Regions from separate parts of the Planococcus notacanthi genome, predicted to be linked through region 1. Evidence: riboswitches for the same ligand, from Rfam matches in the RefSeq annotation. Region 1 holds a riboswitch; the other holds the start of a gene.
What was found. A riboswitch is a leader RNA that binds a small molecule or an ion and turns the genes downstream of it on or off. The one in region 1 is predicted to bind cyclic di-GMP.
Positions count from the first base shown of each region.

Region 2: linked by a shared signal. The riboswitch ahead of QMA01_RS07945 (amidase) and the one ahead of flgB (flagellar basal body rod protein FlgB) in region 1 are both predicted to bind cyclic di-GMP.

Region 1 covers NZ_JASDCQ010000003.1:30,062-38,484, reverse strand. The annotation lists gene fliF (flagellar basal-body MS-ring/collar protein FliF) at 1-1,528, opposite strand, end outside; gene fliE (flagellar hook-basal body complex protein FliE) at 1,554-1,850, opposite strand; gene flgC (flagellar basal body rod protein FlgC) at 2,193-2,648, opposite strand; gene flgB (flagellar basal body rod protein FlgB) at 2,654-3,055, opposite strand; cyclic di-GMP riboswitch class I at 3,137-3,223, opposite strand; gene QMA01_RS11355 (flagellar hook-basal body protein) at 3,445-4,281, shown strand; gene QMA01_RS11350 (flagellar hook-basal body protein) at 4,298-5,137, shown strand; gene flgL (flagellar hook-associated protein FlgL) at 5,191-6,072, opposite strand; gene flgK (flagellar hook-associated protein FlgK) at 6,090-7,361, opposite strand; gene QMA01_RS11335 (flagellar protein FlgN) at 7,387-7,872, opposite strand; gene flgM (flagellar biosynthesis anti-sigma factor FlgM) at 7,893-8,162, opposite strand; gene QMA01_RS11325 (flagellar protein) at 8,193-8,423, opposite strand, start outside.
Region 2 covers NZ_JASDCQ010000002.1:104,785-113,207, forward strand. The annotation lists gene proB (glutamate 5-kinase) at 428-1,198, shown strand; gene QMA01_RS07930 (glutamate-5-semialdehyde dehydrogenase) at 1,228-2,502, shown strand; gene QMA01_RS07935 (DUF4395 domain-containing protein) at 2,549-2,962, opposite strand; gene mgtE (magnesium transporter) at 3,055-4,413, opposite strand; cyclic di-GMP riboswitch class I at 4,538-4,625, shown strand; gene QMA01_RS07945 (amidase) at 4,672-5,541, shown strand; gene QMA01_RS07950 (HEAT repeat domain-containing protein) at 5,738-6,784, shown strand; gene QMA01_RS07955 (glycosyltransferase family 2 protein) at 6,781-8,220, shown strand; gene QMA01_RS07960 (hypothetical protein) at 8,246-8,423, opposite strand, start outside.

The DNA.
Region 1 (8,423 bases):
TTTCTTCTTCTTCTGCTTCCAGATTTACTTGATTGGACTTGGCTAATGCCTGTTCAAATCCTCCAAAATCATAGTCTTCTTCAAATAGTTCTTCTTTTTTCTTTCTGCGAAGCAAGATGACCGCAATAATGATGATGATCAGCAACACCACGGCTGCACCAATAACGAGCAGCAGATTATTCGGTATGCCTGACAGGAACGTGGTTTCCGGTTCTTCTTCTTCAACTGCCGGACGGCCCTGGAATTCTGTTGCAAACACCGAAATCTTGTCTTCCAGTTCCGCTTCCGTTACTGGGAATTCATTCATGCTCAATGAAGTACTCACTGCATTTTTCAGCAAGTTGCTGATGTCGGTGATGTTTTCCTGCGATAAACTCGCTGGATTTTCTGGCACTGGCGGTTCCACACCGACGTTGATTGTAATGTCATCGATGACGTACGGGCTCATTTCAATTTGGCGATTGATGCGGTTGACTTCACTGTTGATGCGTTCTTCTGTCCGTTCGGATTCGCTGTTTCCAGCTGCATCTCCAGCCGGATAATTCGCGACTTCGGTGTCTCCGGTTCCCGCTGCATCTTCTGCCACAGTACCTTCACTCGAAAAAGTTTCCACAATCCGTTCCACACTGATATCAAGGCCTTCGTTGTTTTCAATATCGACGGGTTCAACCAATTGTTCTTCCCGTTTTTCTTTGGTGAAATCAATGTTCGTCATCACGGAAACGACGACTTTATCCTGCCCCAAAAGCAAGCCGAGCATTTGCTGCAGCTCACGCTGAATGTCCTGCTCGATCCCTTTTTGGATTTCGCGGTGCTGCTGATAAGCTGTCAAATTTGTATCCGCTTGGCTCGCATCCTTCACTTCAAACACTTGCCCATTCTGATCCATGATGACAATCTGCTCAGGCGGCAAACTTGGCACCGATTTGCTAATCAAATGATACAGGCCATTCACCTGTTTTTGGTCCAATTGGAATGTCGGATCGCCTTTGACGACGATGGACGCTGTAGATGTCTGTTCTTCATCGGTAATCCAGACGTTTTCTTTCGGCAGCGTGATCATGACATTCGCTTCCGTCACACCATCAATCTGTTGGATCAAATACGCCAACTCGTTCTGCATCGCGTCACGCTCGACCACATCAAAATGGCGGTCGGTCATGCCGAGGCCCATGTTTTCGCTGAATATGCCGTAATTGACATTGCCGTTTTTCGGAATGCCCTCTGCAGCCAAACTGACTTTCAAGTTCGCTAAATGTTCTTTAGGCACACTGATGGTCGTGCCATCGGCTGATACTTCCACCGGAATGGTCTGTGCCTCAATTGCTGCTTTGATTTCTCCTGCTTCTGCCGCTGTTAAATTCGAGTACAATACCGAAAAATCGGAGCGGTTGCTGAGAAAAACGAAGACAATCAAAATTAACAAAGTGATTAAAAATGAGCCAATGACAGACCATTTTGTTACAGGAGAAAAACTGGCCCATGATTCACTCAACTTCGATTTATATGCCGAAAACTTTTCTTTCATCTAGTCATCATCCCGCCAGTTCGTATCATACTTGCATTCTCATAACTTCTTGGTAAGCTTCGACAACCTTGTTTCTCACTTGCATGGTCATCTGCAGCGATAAGCTGGCTTTTTGCGAAGCGATCATGACTTCGTGTATATCCTGTACTTCTCCTGTCACCAATTGATTGGTCAATTTATCTGATTCATTTTGTGCTTTGCTTACCTCTTTTAACGCATCTTTGAATATTTCTCCAAACCCTTCAACTTTGTTTTCAGGTTTTACTTTATCCAGCAATTGATTTTGAATGAAAGGCGTCTGAACTTGGCTAATTTTTTCCATGGTGCCTCCTTAATGTTCTCTATATTTTAAGATGAAGAATTTATCTTTTTTACACCGCTTCGGCCGCTTTGGGCATAGCTCCCGCAAGAAGCCAGGCAAAGAACGCCTGTCTTCTCGCTTCGCTTAGCCCCTGGACGCGTCGGCGCTAAGAAACTTATTAACTTAGAAGCCACATTAAATTTTTCACTGTTTCTATATAAGATCTGGAGCAAAACAGCGGAGACTCCCGCGGGATAGCGAGACAGCCGAGACCCTGCAGGAGCGCAGCGACGAAGCGGCTTGGCGCTCGCCCGCAGGAAAGCGGAGTTGTTTTGCAGAATATCAAAAGTGAAAGTAACTGATTTACTTACCAATCTCCAATGCTTTCATGAACATGCTTTTGGAAGCGTTCATGGCGGTGACGTTTGCTTCATATGAACGGGTTGCAGACATCAGGTCGACCATTTCTTTCAGTGGATCGACATTGGATGACCGCACATAACCATCTTCTCCCGCATCCGGATGTTCCGGATCATAGTTCATGGTGAAAGGTGTCTGGTCTTCTCTGATTTCCGATGCTTTCACACCTGATACCGCGGTATTCCCTCTATTGATCACTGACTGGAGTTGGTTGGCAAAAGGCGATGTTCCACTTTGCGACAACTCGACCGTTTTCCGGCGGTAAGGCATCCATTCCCCATCGACCAGCTCAGCGCGATTGGTGTTCGCGTTTGCGATATTGGCAGAGACAACGTCCATGCGCAACCGGTTCGCCGTCAGCCCTGAAGCACTGATGTTAAATCCATTAAATAAACTCATCTTTTTTATCTCCCTCCATTAATGACGGAGCTGAGACTGTTAAGCTTGCCGTTGACCCGCTCGGTTACCGCGTTGTACCATAACTGGTTTTTTGCCAGCTCGGCCATTTCGACATCCATGTCGACATTATTGCCATTATTGTTGTATTGAGTGGAATTATTTGCAGTAATTTCTGTCTTGGTTTTGGAAACTTCATTACTGAATGAAAGATGTCGATCATTTGTTTTATAACTTGTTAAACTTTGCTTATTCATTGCAGTATCCAAGGCCGCTTGAAAATCGACTTTTTTGCTTTTGTAGTTGGCTGTATCCACATTGGCGATGTTTGCCGAGTGAACCCGCTGCCGTAAAGTTGAAGCCGATAAAGCTTGTTCCATTGCTTCCAGTGATTTAGGGAATATATTCATCAATAAACTCCTTTTTTTAACATTTATTTAGTATATAAAAATCCACCTTTAAAAAAGGTGGATTTCTTTCAAATCTACCATTTTGATAACCCGGCTGCCCTGTACATTGTGTATTTAGGCCCGTGGCTTTGCGTCTTTATCTTTCGAATAAGTTTGCCATTGTCACAATGATTTCAAGTATTTGATTTTCAAACTCGTTATTTCGTACTATTTTCAAAAAATAATAGCAAAGTGATAGTATCATGTTTCAACATTTTTGTATATTTTTATTTAATAAAAAAAATTATCATATTTTTTCCATTTTAATAGAAAAGTCTCTATTTTTATCGACTTTTTAATGGTATGCTACGCGAGAAATACTAACTGTTGTTCAAAAAGGAGAAAAGACCATGTTTCGTGGATTATATACTGCTACATCAGGGATGATGGCGAATAATAGGCAACAACAAATATTGACAAATAACCTATCCAATGCCAATACTCCTGGATTTAAAGAAGACCAAACGGTTCTCCGCGCTTTTCCTGATCAATTGATTAAAGCGATGGAATCCGGTAAAAAAGGTACAATAGACTCACAAAATATCGGGACTTTAACTACAGGAGTATATGCTCAAGAAGGAATTCCTTCTTTTTTGCAAGGTCCGTTAAAAGAAACCGGAAATTCGACAGATTTTGCGCTTTTGGATGAACTTCTTCCTGCAAATCCAGAAACTCAACAAAAAGGTGCGCTGGTTTTTGCAGCAACATCTGAGAACGGTGAAGTACGTTACACAAAAAATGGAACCTTTGCTGTAAATCCTGAAGGCACATTAACGACTAGCGAAGGATTCCCGGTATTAGGCGAAAACCTGCAGCCGATTCAAGTCGGGTCCACTGACTTTACTGTAGCCGATAACGGCCAAGTCGTTTTGGCTGACGGTACACAAGTGGGGCGTCTATGGATTGGCCATACTGAAAATCCCGATCAACTTGTAAAAGAAGGCCAGAATTTATTGCGCTGGCAAGGAGATGCAGATCAAGCTCCTCAAAATGTTGAGGATGTTGCTCTTCTTAACAATACAGAGTCCTTCGTCAAACAAGGATTTATTGAACAGTCGAATGTCGATCTGACTCGAACGATGACAGATATGATGACGACTTACCGAGGATTCGAATCCAATCAGAAAGTGATTCAGGCATATGACCGAAGCATGGAAAAAGCCGTCAATGAAATAGGACGCGTGTAAGGAGGAAATTATCAAGTTGAATATCCAAATGAACACAGCCAGCAATACAATGAGTGAGCTGCAAAAGAAAATCGATTTGATCGGCAACAACATTGCCAACGTCAACACCAATGGCTATAAGCGCCAGGAAGCCAGTTTTTCAGATGCCCTCGTGCAATCCATTGAAAAACAAGTCGGCCAGCAAAATGAAGTCGGACGAAATACACCTTATGGGTTGCGTATCGGTGCAGGTGCGATTCTTTCACAAACAGCTGTGCGCAACGAACAAGGTTCTGTCCGGCAAACTGATCGGCCGCTTGATTTCATGATCCAAGGAGAAAACGCTTATTTCCGGGTTTCTTCTGAAGACGGAGTAGCTTATACAAAAGATGGCTCTTTCCAAGTCCAACCGGTGTTAAATTCAAATCAAGTAAGTTTGGTCACTGCCAACGGAGAAGCTGTTCTTGGGGCCAACAACCAGCCAATTGTTTTTGATGCCGATTACAAAACCCTTCAGTTGAATGGAAATGGTGCTTTGGAAATTTCCTATAACGATCCCAAACAACCGGTAGAAATCCAAATGGGCATCGCCCAAGTAAACCGGACGAATTCACTTGAAAAAATAGGCGGCAATCTTTACCGCTTGCCGGGCACCGAAGCTGAGCAAATCGCCAACGGCAATTTGCAGCTGATCAACTTGGCCCAACAAAATGACGGTTCCATCCGTATTAAGCAAGGATCGCTTGAAGCATCCAATGTGGAACTCAGCGATGAAATGACAGAATTGATTGCAACGCAGCGATTGTTCCAATCACAAGGAAGAGCCATTTCCTACGCGGATGATATGATGGGCTTGGTCAATTCGATTAAAGGATAAGGCAAAAAGAGCAGGCACCCCGCGGGGTGCCTGCTCTTTTTATCGTTTTTAAGTTATCTTAGAAAGTCCATCAAGCTCGGTTGAATTATTTTTGAAGAAGCAGCAAGGCTCGCCTGATAGACACTTTCTTCGCTGGTCAACTTAATGATGGCTTCAGCATAGTCGATATCTTCAACATTTGACAGCATCGTTTTCAATTGCAGGTTGCTGTCGAGCATCCGATTTTCTACGGCTTCCAGACGATTTTGGCGGGCGCCGTTTTCAGCAGCCGCTGTCAACAGCCGCTCCATTCCTTTATCGATCTTCTCCAAATCAATGGAAGTTCCAGCCTCTAAAGAAGCCTTCATGCTTTCCAATGTTTTAAAGAGATTATTGCCGTCTGTTGCTGTTCCAAACAAATCATCTGGCAAGAAACTTGATTGGATGCTGATGCCTTCTCCAATGTTAACCATTTTTGCGGCCAGTCCGTCACTGTCGAAAGTAAAGTTTCCTTTTTCAGGGAAAGGAATTTCACTTGTTTTCTGTCCGTTGAACAACGACTTTCCGTTGACTTTGGCATTCGCCAAATGGCGCATCTGCTCGGTCAATTCTTCCACTTCTTTAGAAATCACTGTACGGTCATGTTCGGATAAAGTGCCGTTATTACCTTGTACAGCGAGCTCGCGAACCCGTTGCACAATATCCACCATGGAACCGATATTCTGGTCGGTTTCATCCATCCACAAATTCGCTTCGCTGCTATTGCGTTCAAATTGTGCATTGGCAGCAAGTGAACTTTTCAAGTTCATTGCCTGGCTGACTCCATTTGGATCATCCGATGGCCGGTGAAGCAATTTTCCTGTCGACACCTGATTATTGATTTTTTCAAAGCGGCTCAAGTTCTGATTCATGTTGCGAATTGAATTTTGGTTGAGCATCTGCTGTGTCACTCTCATTTTGCTTCCCCCTCTGCTTAACGGGCGGCCATACGGTTGATGATGGTATCCAGCATCTGATCTGTCATTGATACTAACCGTGCTGCCGCATTGTACGAATGCTGATATTTGATCAAATTGGCCATTTCCTCATCAAGGGAAACGCCGGTCACGGACTGCCTGCGGTTTTCTGTCGCTTGAAGGGCTGCACCGTGATTGCTTACGGAATTGACCGCCGCCTGGCTTTGCGCACCAAGCTGGCTGACCAGTTTGCGGAAATCGCTTTGCGCCGCTTCGGATGTTTTTTCTGTTACAGCCGGTTGCTTTAAAGGATCAGCTGCGTAATTGACTTTCAACTCCGAGAGCTTGAATTCTGCCGCATTGCCGATGAATAAAGCCTGATCCTTACCGCCTGCTGCGGACATGCTGTTGGCTGACGCAAAATCAGCAACCACGTTGTTCAGGTCTGTTTGGTAGTTTTTCGCGATGGCCATCGACTCGCTTAGACCTGCTAGTTTACCGCCATATATTTCGTTTTCCCCAGCACCGGTTTTGTAGTCGATTTCAGAAACTTCTTCACCATTGACCAGTGACTGATTGTTGGAAGAAAGGCTGATGGAATAGCTGCCGTTCGATTTTTCATCCAATTTGATGGACATCAAAGTCGAAAGTTCTTCCACCAGCGCATCCCGTTTGTCCTTTAAGTCATTTGACTGGTTGCCGTCGCGGACGATGCTTTTATTTAAATCTGCTATCTGTTTTAAATAGGCATTTGCTTCTTCAACAGTCTGCTGCGACTGCTGCACCAGTTCACTGTTCAAATTGTCCATCGACTTGTTCATCGACTGGGCCACTTCGATAAAGCCTTGCGCACGTTCTTTCACTACTGCCTGTGCCGACAGGCTGTCCGGCTCATTGGCCAAATCCTGCCACGCATTTTTCAGGCCGTCCATCGCGTTATTCAAACCGCTTTCGCTCGGTTCGTTGACGATGGTTTCCAAACGGTCCAATGTCGTCTGCTTTGCCTGCCACTGGCCAAGAGTTTCTGAATGATCCCGGGATTGCTGATCCAAAAAACGGTCTCTTACACGGGTGATCGAATCGAGGTTGACGCCGGTTCCAAGTTGGCCAGTATTCGCACCTTGGCTGGTCCAAACGTCCAAAGATGGCGAAGCGCTTGAATTCACCTGCTGGCGTGAGTAGCCTTTCGTATTGACGTTGGCGATGTTTTGGCCAGTCGTCGAAATGCTTGCCTGCCCAACGGACAATCCGCGTTTCCCTAATTCCAAACCGTGAAATGATGAAACCATTGTTTTCCCTGCTTTCCTGCAACCTTCAGGCTCTTGTATCGAAAAAGCCTTGATTGGTTGTTTGTGGTTTTTGCTGCCCTGCCGGCGATTGGTAGTTGAATTGCTGTTGCTTCGATTTTGTTACTTGAGTAATCATATGTTGAACAAAGCTCATCGAGTCTTCCAGGATTTTTTCATTACTCTTGTTTTTCGCCTGAAGCTCTGTTAAAAGCATTTGTAACGTTTTCAATTGTAAATGCAGCTCTTGTCTTACATGTTCATCTGGAATCTGTTCTGCAAACTGGCTGAATGTCAGACCCGGATGCTCTTCCAATACGTCGGCTACAAGCAGTTGCCGTTCGTCTTCCAATTGGCTAAGCTGTTTGACCAGCTTCGCTTCTTCTTTCACAAGCTCCGTCAATTCATCGACTTTTCGTTCGATCAACACTGTCTGCTTGCGTTCGGCATAACGGATAAGCTGTTTTTGTAGACTGATCAATTCATCCAGCGTATTGACTACTAAATTCAGCATCCGATACCCTCCCTTTTCACTTATTTATCAAACCAGAATTTAAAGACTTGTTCGGCTACTTTGTTGCTGTTGACTTCGTATTCACCGGATTGGACCTGCGCTTTTAGCAGCTTGATCTTTTCCTGTCTTTCAATATCCACGTTGGCATTTTTTTCAAACATGGCTTTGGCCTGGTTTGAAATCTGCAATTCGTCCTCTTTTTGCAGCGGCTTCGTCTTAGCTGCCGGAGTCACCTGCATTTTTTGATAAGATTGAATAAAGGAAGAAGCATTCGTTTTATCAATATTCATTCCTTCACCGCCCTCTAATTTTTTTATGTCCTATTTTCGTGCTTGCCAGTATTGCGCATTGATCTTCGGTCTTTCCCGTTTTCTGCCGGTAGCTCGTAAAAACTCATCGTTCTTCAATGTCGCATCGATTTCCGCCGCAAACTCGATGTAGCAGTCATCGCATAGAATTTGTTTCTTAATCTCTGTACCACAATGTTTGCACGGATAACCCAAATTCGGGAAGTCATCTGCATAAATGCGCCCGTCGCGAATAAAATCGGT
Region 2 (8,423 bases), on a different contig from region 1:
TCAGTGAAACCTTGTTTAAACTCTCTGCTTGTCTTTCAGTCGGCCCGTTCCGTCAAAAGTGCCGTTTGCGGATGGTGGGATTTGTGATAGACTGGCATTTCAACTTAAAATTAAAATTTTCAATTTAGTTTGAATAAATAATCCTTTTGAGTTCTTAAAGCTTGTTGCATAAGGAAATAAGAGATTTAAACTTTCATTAAAGTGAATAAATATTCAACTTTGTTGCATATTTAGATTGAGGAAATGTATTTATAGAGGAAAAAACATTTTATAACATTGACTTAAAATGCAAAACAGTGCATAATAACTCTATTAAATAGATTCGGGAAAGAAATGTTGGAAACAATGTCACGGAGGCAAGGTTCTTCCGTTTTTAGATGAAATGGAAGAATTTTTTTTATTTATCAAAATCGGGTGGTGACTGCACGTGGAGAAGAAAAGAATTGTTGTGAAGATTGGCAGCAGTTCATTGACAGATGAACGTGGCAAGCTGTCGATTGAAAAATTGCGTGAGCACGTGGATGCGCTGGCTCGCTTAAAAGAATATGGGCACGAAGTCATTCTGATATCGTCGGGAGCAGTTGCGGCAGGGTGCACAAGCATGGGTTATTTATCGCGCCCTGATACGGTGGTCGATAAGCAATCGGCCGCCGCGGTCGGACAAAGCCTGTTGTTGCAGGCTTATGCTGATGAATGCAAAAAACATGAGATCGTGGCAGCTCAGCTGTTATTGACGAAAGATTTGTATAAAAACGCCAATGCGACCATTTCAAAATTACTGGAAAGAAACGTCATGCCGATTATCAATGAAAATGACTCTGTTTCTGTAAAAGAGCTGACATTTGGAGACAATGATATGCTGTCGGCATTGGTCAGCGGGCTTGTCCATGCGGACTTCCTGGTGATTCTGACAGATATTAACGGCATTTATCAAGACAACCCAAGAACCAACCCACAGGCCCAAAAATACCTCCATCTTCAGGAAATCCCCGATGAATTAGTGGAAGCGACATCCTCGGAAGGCTCTGAAGTCGGAACAGGGGGCATGAAGTCAAAAGTTGAAGCCGCAAGAACGGCTTTGGCTTTAGGTGTCCAAGTGTTCATCGGTTCCGGGACAGGCAGCGAAAAATTAGTCGATATTTTCCAGGGCAGAGGCGACGGAACCTATATCGGTGTGAAAACAGAACTGAGTGTTTAAGCAAGGGGAAATCGAAAGGGGCATCAGGAATGACCGAACTTCTACAGGAACAGCAAACTGAAAGCGAACTTCTCCAAAAGGCTAAGCAAGCGAAACAAGCTGCAGCCACATTGGCGAAATTGACGACCAAGCAAAAAAATAACGCCTTGCGTTTGATTTCAGCTCAATTGCTGGAAGAACAGGCCTATATCTTGGAAGAAAACAGCAAGGATGTTGAACAAGGACGCCAAAACGGAATGAGTGATTCCTTGGTCGACCGTCTTCAACTGGATCAATCCCGCTTGAAAGACATGGCGGATGCGCTGGTTCAATTGACAAAGCTGGCAGATCCCGTAGGAGAAGTGCTGGAAAAATGGGAACGGCCAAACGGTTTGACGATGTCTAAAATCCGTGTGCCTTTAGGCGTTGTCGGAATGATTTATGAAGCGCGTCCGAATGTCACAGTCGATGCGTCCAGCTTATGCCTGAAAACCGGGAATTCCGTCGTGCTGCGCGGCAGCTCCACAGCAATCCACTCCAATAAAGCCATTGTTGCCGTTATTCATCGGGCACTCCAGAAAAGTGAAGTTCCAGTCGAATCCGTGCAATTATTGGAAGATACGAGCAGAGAAGCAGCTTCCCATATGTTTAAATTGAATCAATATCTGGATGTCCTCATCCCGCGAGGCGGTGCAAAACTCATTCAGACGGTCGTCCAAAACTCCACGGTTCCCGTCTTGGAAACAGGTGCAGGAAACTGCCATATATATATTGATGAGACAGCGGATGTAAAAATGGCGATTGAGATTGCGTTGAACGCCAAAACGCAGCGCCCTTCAGTGTGCAACTCCTGCGAAAGCATTTTGGTCCACAAAACTTGGGCAGACAAGCATTTAGCGGAGTTGTTGTCCGCTTTGCAGGACAAGCAGGTTGAAATCCATGGGGATGAGTCTATCCAACAACTCTCTCCTACGGTCATACCTGCAGAAAATGCAGATTGGGGAACGGAATACTTGGGACTGGAAGTGGCAATGAAAACGGTCACTGGTGTGGAAGAAGCGATTCAGCACATCAATACTTACGGAACCAAGCATTCTGAAGCGATCATTTCTTCCAATTCTGCGAACGTCGATCAATTCTTCATGGAAATTGATGCAGCAGCAGTCTACCATAATGCTTCTACGCGCTTCACAGACGGCTTCGAATTTGGGTTTGGTGCCGAGATTGGCATCAGTACACAAAAGCTTCATGCGCGGGGACCTATGGGCTTGCCTGCATTAACTTCGACAAAATACATCATCCGCGGCAGCGGCCAGATAAAGTAAACCATAGAAAAAAGACCGGAGGCATTTGCTTCCGGTCTTTTTTGTGTCAGGCCTGTGCTTTTGTTCGGTTATGCTTCCACATCAGGTAACGGTAGCGGACAGTGCAGCCGATGCAATAGCCCATCAATGCAACTCCTGCTGCAAGTATGACCATAATGCTGAAGGCATAAGCAACCAGTTGGATGCCTAAAGAGAAGAAAAGGAGTGACAGCCCCAGGCAAATCGTTGCAATCCATTGATTGAACAATTGCTGGTCTTTGTCTTCCTGCTGGTAGCTCGCTGACGGCTTTTTCAGAAAGCGGCGGCTAAAGTGGATGACAGGATTTTTCTTGGTGATCAATGTATAGGCTCCAACCGCAAACGGCAACAGCAAAATGGCTGGATGGAACAACAATGCTGCCAATACGGTGACGACGATGAAAGCTTGGTTTATTTGGACAAGGGGTTTGGGAATGGTCATGAACTCTCCTCCTTCAATTAAAACTTATTATACCTAGTAAATTACTAGGAACAAACCTAATTGCTCAGAAAGAGAGTCATTCGATTCGTTTTCTACATCAGCTGGGTAATGAACAATGTAGCCATGCCAAAATAGATCAATAAGGACAAGATGTCATTGATTGTCGTAATTAGCGGACCGGAAGCCACAGCCGGGTCAATATTGAATCGATAAAGAATCAAGGGAATGATTGTTCCGGCTAAGGTCCCGATAATCAAAGTCATCAGTAGCGAACCGCCGACCACAATGCCCAGCACAAAATTGCCTTGCCATACATAAGCAATCAATAAAATGAGAACAGAGCAGATGGCTCCGATGATGATGCCGACCCATAATTCCCTGATGACCAGCTGGACGGTCTGTTTAAAATTCAGCTTCTGGGAAGCCAATCCACGGACCACAACGGACAGCGACTGCGTACCCGTATTTCCGGTCATGCCGGCAATCATCGGCATAAAGAACGTCAGCGCTACAACAGTCTGAAGCGTTTCTTCGAATCGGCTGATGATGCCGCCGGAAAACAAGCCGATAAACAACAGGAGAATCAGCCAAGGCAGACGGCGATAAGCCGCAATCAAAGCAGGCGTATTAAAGTCGATTGACTTACCGGAAGCCGACAATTTTTCAATGTCTTCATTCGCTTCCTGCATGACGACATCGATGACATCGTCCACCGTGATGACCCCGGCAAGCGTATTGTCTTTTTCAACAATCGGCAACGTGACGAAATCATAGCGGCTGATCAATTGGGCGGCCTCTTCCTGGTCGGTCAGGACGTCGGCTTTGATGACGCGGTTGTACATGACTTCTTCGATTTTGTCCTCAAGGTTTCCAAGAATCAAATCCTTATAAGAAAGAACGCCAAGCAGCTTTTTGTCTTCGTCCACTACATAAAGGTAGTTGAGGTATTCCGCTAATTCGGCAAATTGCTTGATCTTATCGATAGCTTGCCGAATCGTGTAATGCCGTGGAATCCATACATAGCGGTTATTCATTAAGCGTCCCGCTGTTTCAGGTGGATACGTCATCGTATTGTGGACAAACCGGGAGTCGTCCTGATTGATCTGCGACAACAGCTCTTCAATGCGTTCCGGTTCCAAGTCGGCCAGCAACAAAGCCAAGTCGTCGTTGTCCATACGATCGAGGACCTTTGCCGATTTTTCTATACCCAACTTATGAAGAATATCAATTTGTTCATTTTTCGGAAGTTCCTGCATCAGTTCCGTCAGTTGGCGGATCGTCAAATAGAGGAGAAACTTATTGCGGTGTTTGTCCGGCAGATGCCGGTACTGGATCGCCATATCATACGGCTGGAGCTCATCCAGGATGTCCTGGAATTCAATTATTTTTCCTTCTTTCATGGCCTTGATCAACGCCAATGTAATTTCGTCTTCAAGCAATGCTACAGTCATGGGGCTCACTCCTTCTATGCGGAAAATCCAGAAACTCTATTGTTGATTATTGCCTTAAATGCATGATTTGAAAAGGGGAGAAAAAAAGATAGCAGAATTGAATTAATTGACATATAATAATGAAAATCTGAAAAGGCAAACTTCACCGAAAGGGAAGGACGCAAAGCCATGAGCCTAACCGTTGAAAAACGCAAGGTTGTCAGGTTGCCTGGGTCTCGTTCTGTGAGCCACGGCCAGCAGAATGGGAGGAATAGAGATATGAAAAAATTAATGATGGCAGGTGTGTGGTTATTGTTTATGCTGACACAAACCGGTTTTCAGGCTCAAGCGGCTGAAGTGGATGTCAAAGCCACTTGGTTGTGGAATCCGTGGATGATCTACGAAGATGAAGCGGGTACGATCGCTTTTCTCGAAAGCAAAAATGTAAACAAAGTATATGTCCAGATTGATGCGGATATTCCGGCTGGTGTATACCAGAGCTTCATCGAAAAAGCTGGAGCTGCGGGCATGGCCATTTACGCGTTGGATGGAGCGCCTGACTGGGTGGCAGCAAAAGGATTTACTAAACAGGACCGGTTGATGTCTTGGTTGTCAGCCTATCAACAAAAGGCTGCCTTGACGCAGAAGTTCGCCGGTGTCCATTTGGATGTGGAACCTTATTTATACAGCGGTTGGAACACCAATCGTGCAGCAACAGTCAAAGCTTATCAAGCCTTGCTGATGAAAGCCGTATCCAGCACAACCGCGTTGAACTTGCCTCTGGAAGCCGATCTTCCTTTCTGGTTCGACGAAATTCCATATAAAAACACTTACGGTAGTGGCATACTTGCCGAATGGGTCATCGCCAATACGCACAGTGTCACGCTTATGGCTTACCGGGACTCAGCAACCATGATAACAGAACTGGTAAGAAATGAAGTGGCCTATGGAGTGAAATACGGAAAAACGGTTGTGGTGGGAGTTGAAACAGGCCAAACCGATGAAGGTGAAGCTATCTCCTTCTATGAAGAAGGCGAGGCTTTCATGAACAATGAGTTAGCTGCTGTTTCTTCTCATTATGCCTTTTCCAAAGGCTTTGGAGGAATCGCAGTTCATGACGTGGACAGCTGGAAGACGATGGCTCCGTAAAAATTAGTCCACAACGATTTCTTTATTCTTCTAACAAGGAAACAGCAGACTCAGTTTAAATAGCTGAATCTGCTGTTTTTTTCGTAGAGTTAAATCAAGTGAAATATGTTACACTATCCATAAATTATGAAATAATAAGGTTTTTAATAGAAATATTTTACTTAGAAATGGTGGCTTCGAAAAAGGAGACTGGTAAATGATTGAGCTATTTATGTGGGTGGTTTTGGGTTTATTGGGAATTCAATTGCTGATTCTAGCTTTGCTGATCGGTTGGAAAAGAAGGAATTTAGCCGATGAAAGAGTGATAGAAGAAACATTAGCTACGTTACGGCCACAATTCCGAGAATATATAGAAGGCACTAGGGAAATGGAACCTGCGTTGCCGCCCGGAAAAAAACATCGTTTTAAATTGATGGAAACGATGCTGGATGAGTTTTCAGCTGAAGATTTTTCGGAAATGCAGTTTTTGAAAATTCACAGGCTAGCGGAAAAGTATTTGGCAGAGCCTTACCGCCTTATTTTGAAAAAAGGCCAATGGGCAGAGCGTGTCAATGCGCTGTATTTTATTGAAGACTTCCGGCTTTTTTCGTTGAAAGAAGATGTCTATCAGCATTTCCTGAGAATCAATAAGCGTGACGAAGAGTATCGCCAGTGCATCCGCGTCTGCGCTACACTGCAGGAAGCTCGGCTGATGGATGTCGCTATTGAAAACAAGAGCTTGTCATTCGGAATGATCAAAGAATTGCTGCACCGGCTGGAAGATGATTTATTGAAGGTGACAGCGGAACGGATGCAGGCTAAAGAGGATATTTCCGAGAACATGCTTAATGCCTTTATTACATTCAGTGGGGAACGCCGGATGGCCCTGTTATTTCCTTTTGTCGAACAGAAGTTGCGCGATGAACGAAAGGAAGTGCGTCTGAAAGCCATGAGCAGCCTATGCCATTACGGAGAAATGGCGGATCCGTCAATTCTTTTGGAATTTTATGATTCAGAGCATTGGCAGGAACGGATGTATGCGGCAAAACTGACGGGTGCCTGCCGTTTTGAGCAGTACAAACAAAACCTGGTTGATCTGCTGTCGGATAATGTCTGGTGGGTCCGCTTTGCAGGTGCTGAGAATATAAAAGTCTTTCAAGGCGGCAATGCCATCCTTGAGCAGGTCTCAATCGAACACACGGATGCCTATGCACGAGATATTGCCAAACATATGCTGACAAGAGAAGGCGGGGAGCTCGCATGAGTGGAACTGGAATTACAGTAGTCATTGAAATCATTTCCTGGGCAATAATAGCTTATATGTTGGCTGCCGGCGCGATTTACTTGATTCTTTTCTTTGTCGCTAGCCCAAAGATAAGCAAAGAGAAGAAATTGAACCGCCAGGAGCAGATAGAAGAACTGTCGATCAATAAAGATACGTACCCTATTTCTATTCTGGTCCCTGCTTACAATGAAGAAGCAGGTGTGGTCAGCACTGTCCGATCATTATTGAACCTGAACTATCCTCAGTATGAAATCATCGTAGTGAATGATGGTTCCACAGACAGAACCAGTGAAAAAGTGCTTGCCCAATTTGGAATGGAGCCGATTGAACTGGCGATCCGGACATATTTTAAAACAGGGGAGATCAAGCGGGCTTATCGATCGACACTTCACCCCAATCTTTTTCTAATCGAAAAAGAAAATGGCGGGAAGGCAGATGCTTTGAATGCAGGCGTCAATTTCTCGAGATATCCGTACTTTGCGGCGATTGACGGAGATTCCATTTTGGAACAGGACGCCTTGCTGAAAACCATGAAACCGATTGTGGATTCGAGTGGCCTGGTCACAGCTACAGGCGGGACTGTGAGAATTGCCAATGGCTGCAAAATAAACCGGGGTGTCATCGAACAGGTGGCGTTGCCTAAAAAACCGCTGGAAATCATGCAGATTATCGAATACTTCCGCGCGTTTCTTATTGGGCGCCTCGGTTTTAGCCGGGTCAATATCCTGCTGATCATTTCAGGCGCGTTTGGCGTCTTTGAAAAAAGCCGTGTCATCAAAGTGGGTGGCTACAAAACAGATACGGTCGGGGAAGACATGGAACTCATTGTCCGATTGCACCGTTCCATCAAAGATGAAAAGTCGAAACAACGGATCGAATACATCCAGGACCCTGTTTGCTGGACAGAAGCACCCAGTACTGTGGCTTCCCTGCGGGCGCAACGGATCCGCTGGCAACGAGGTCTGGCGGAAACGCTGTGGACTCACCGGGGAATGATGTTCAATCCGAAGTACAGAGGGATTGGTTTGTTTTCGATGCCTTATTATGTGTTTATTGAATTGTTGAGTGCAGTTTTTGAAGTGATGGGGTATTTTATCATTATCGGCGGCTTTGCGTTCTCCTTCATTGAAACCGACATTGCGGTAGTGATGCTGCTGGTGATGGTCCTGTATGGTTCCTTGCTGTCCGCGCTTGCTGTGCTGCTGGAGGAATGGACCTATCACAAGTATCCGACCGTCAAAAGCATTCTTGTGCTTTATATTTATGCATTGACTGAGACATTCTGGTACCGCATCCTAATGAACTTTTGGCGTGTACAGGGTCTGTTCTACGCTTTCAAGAAAAAATCAGTATGGGGAGACATGGAGCGAAAAGGTGTGTTCTCTGATGAAGAAGCAGAAGAAGGAAGCCTGTAAAAGGCTTCCTTCTTTTGGTTTCTATTTAATTTTTCTCGCCGAAGGTCTTTTGAAGAATATAATAAGATTGCTTCAGCCGCTCTTCGGATTGCGGCAGCCCCCAAGTTTCCCATGAGTACCGGGCCGCTTGAGAGGCTTCAAAAGTTTCAACAGCCTTTCCGTCGCTATCGGTCAGGCTGGCGGCGATGTCCAGCCCTTTGATC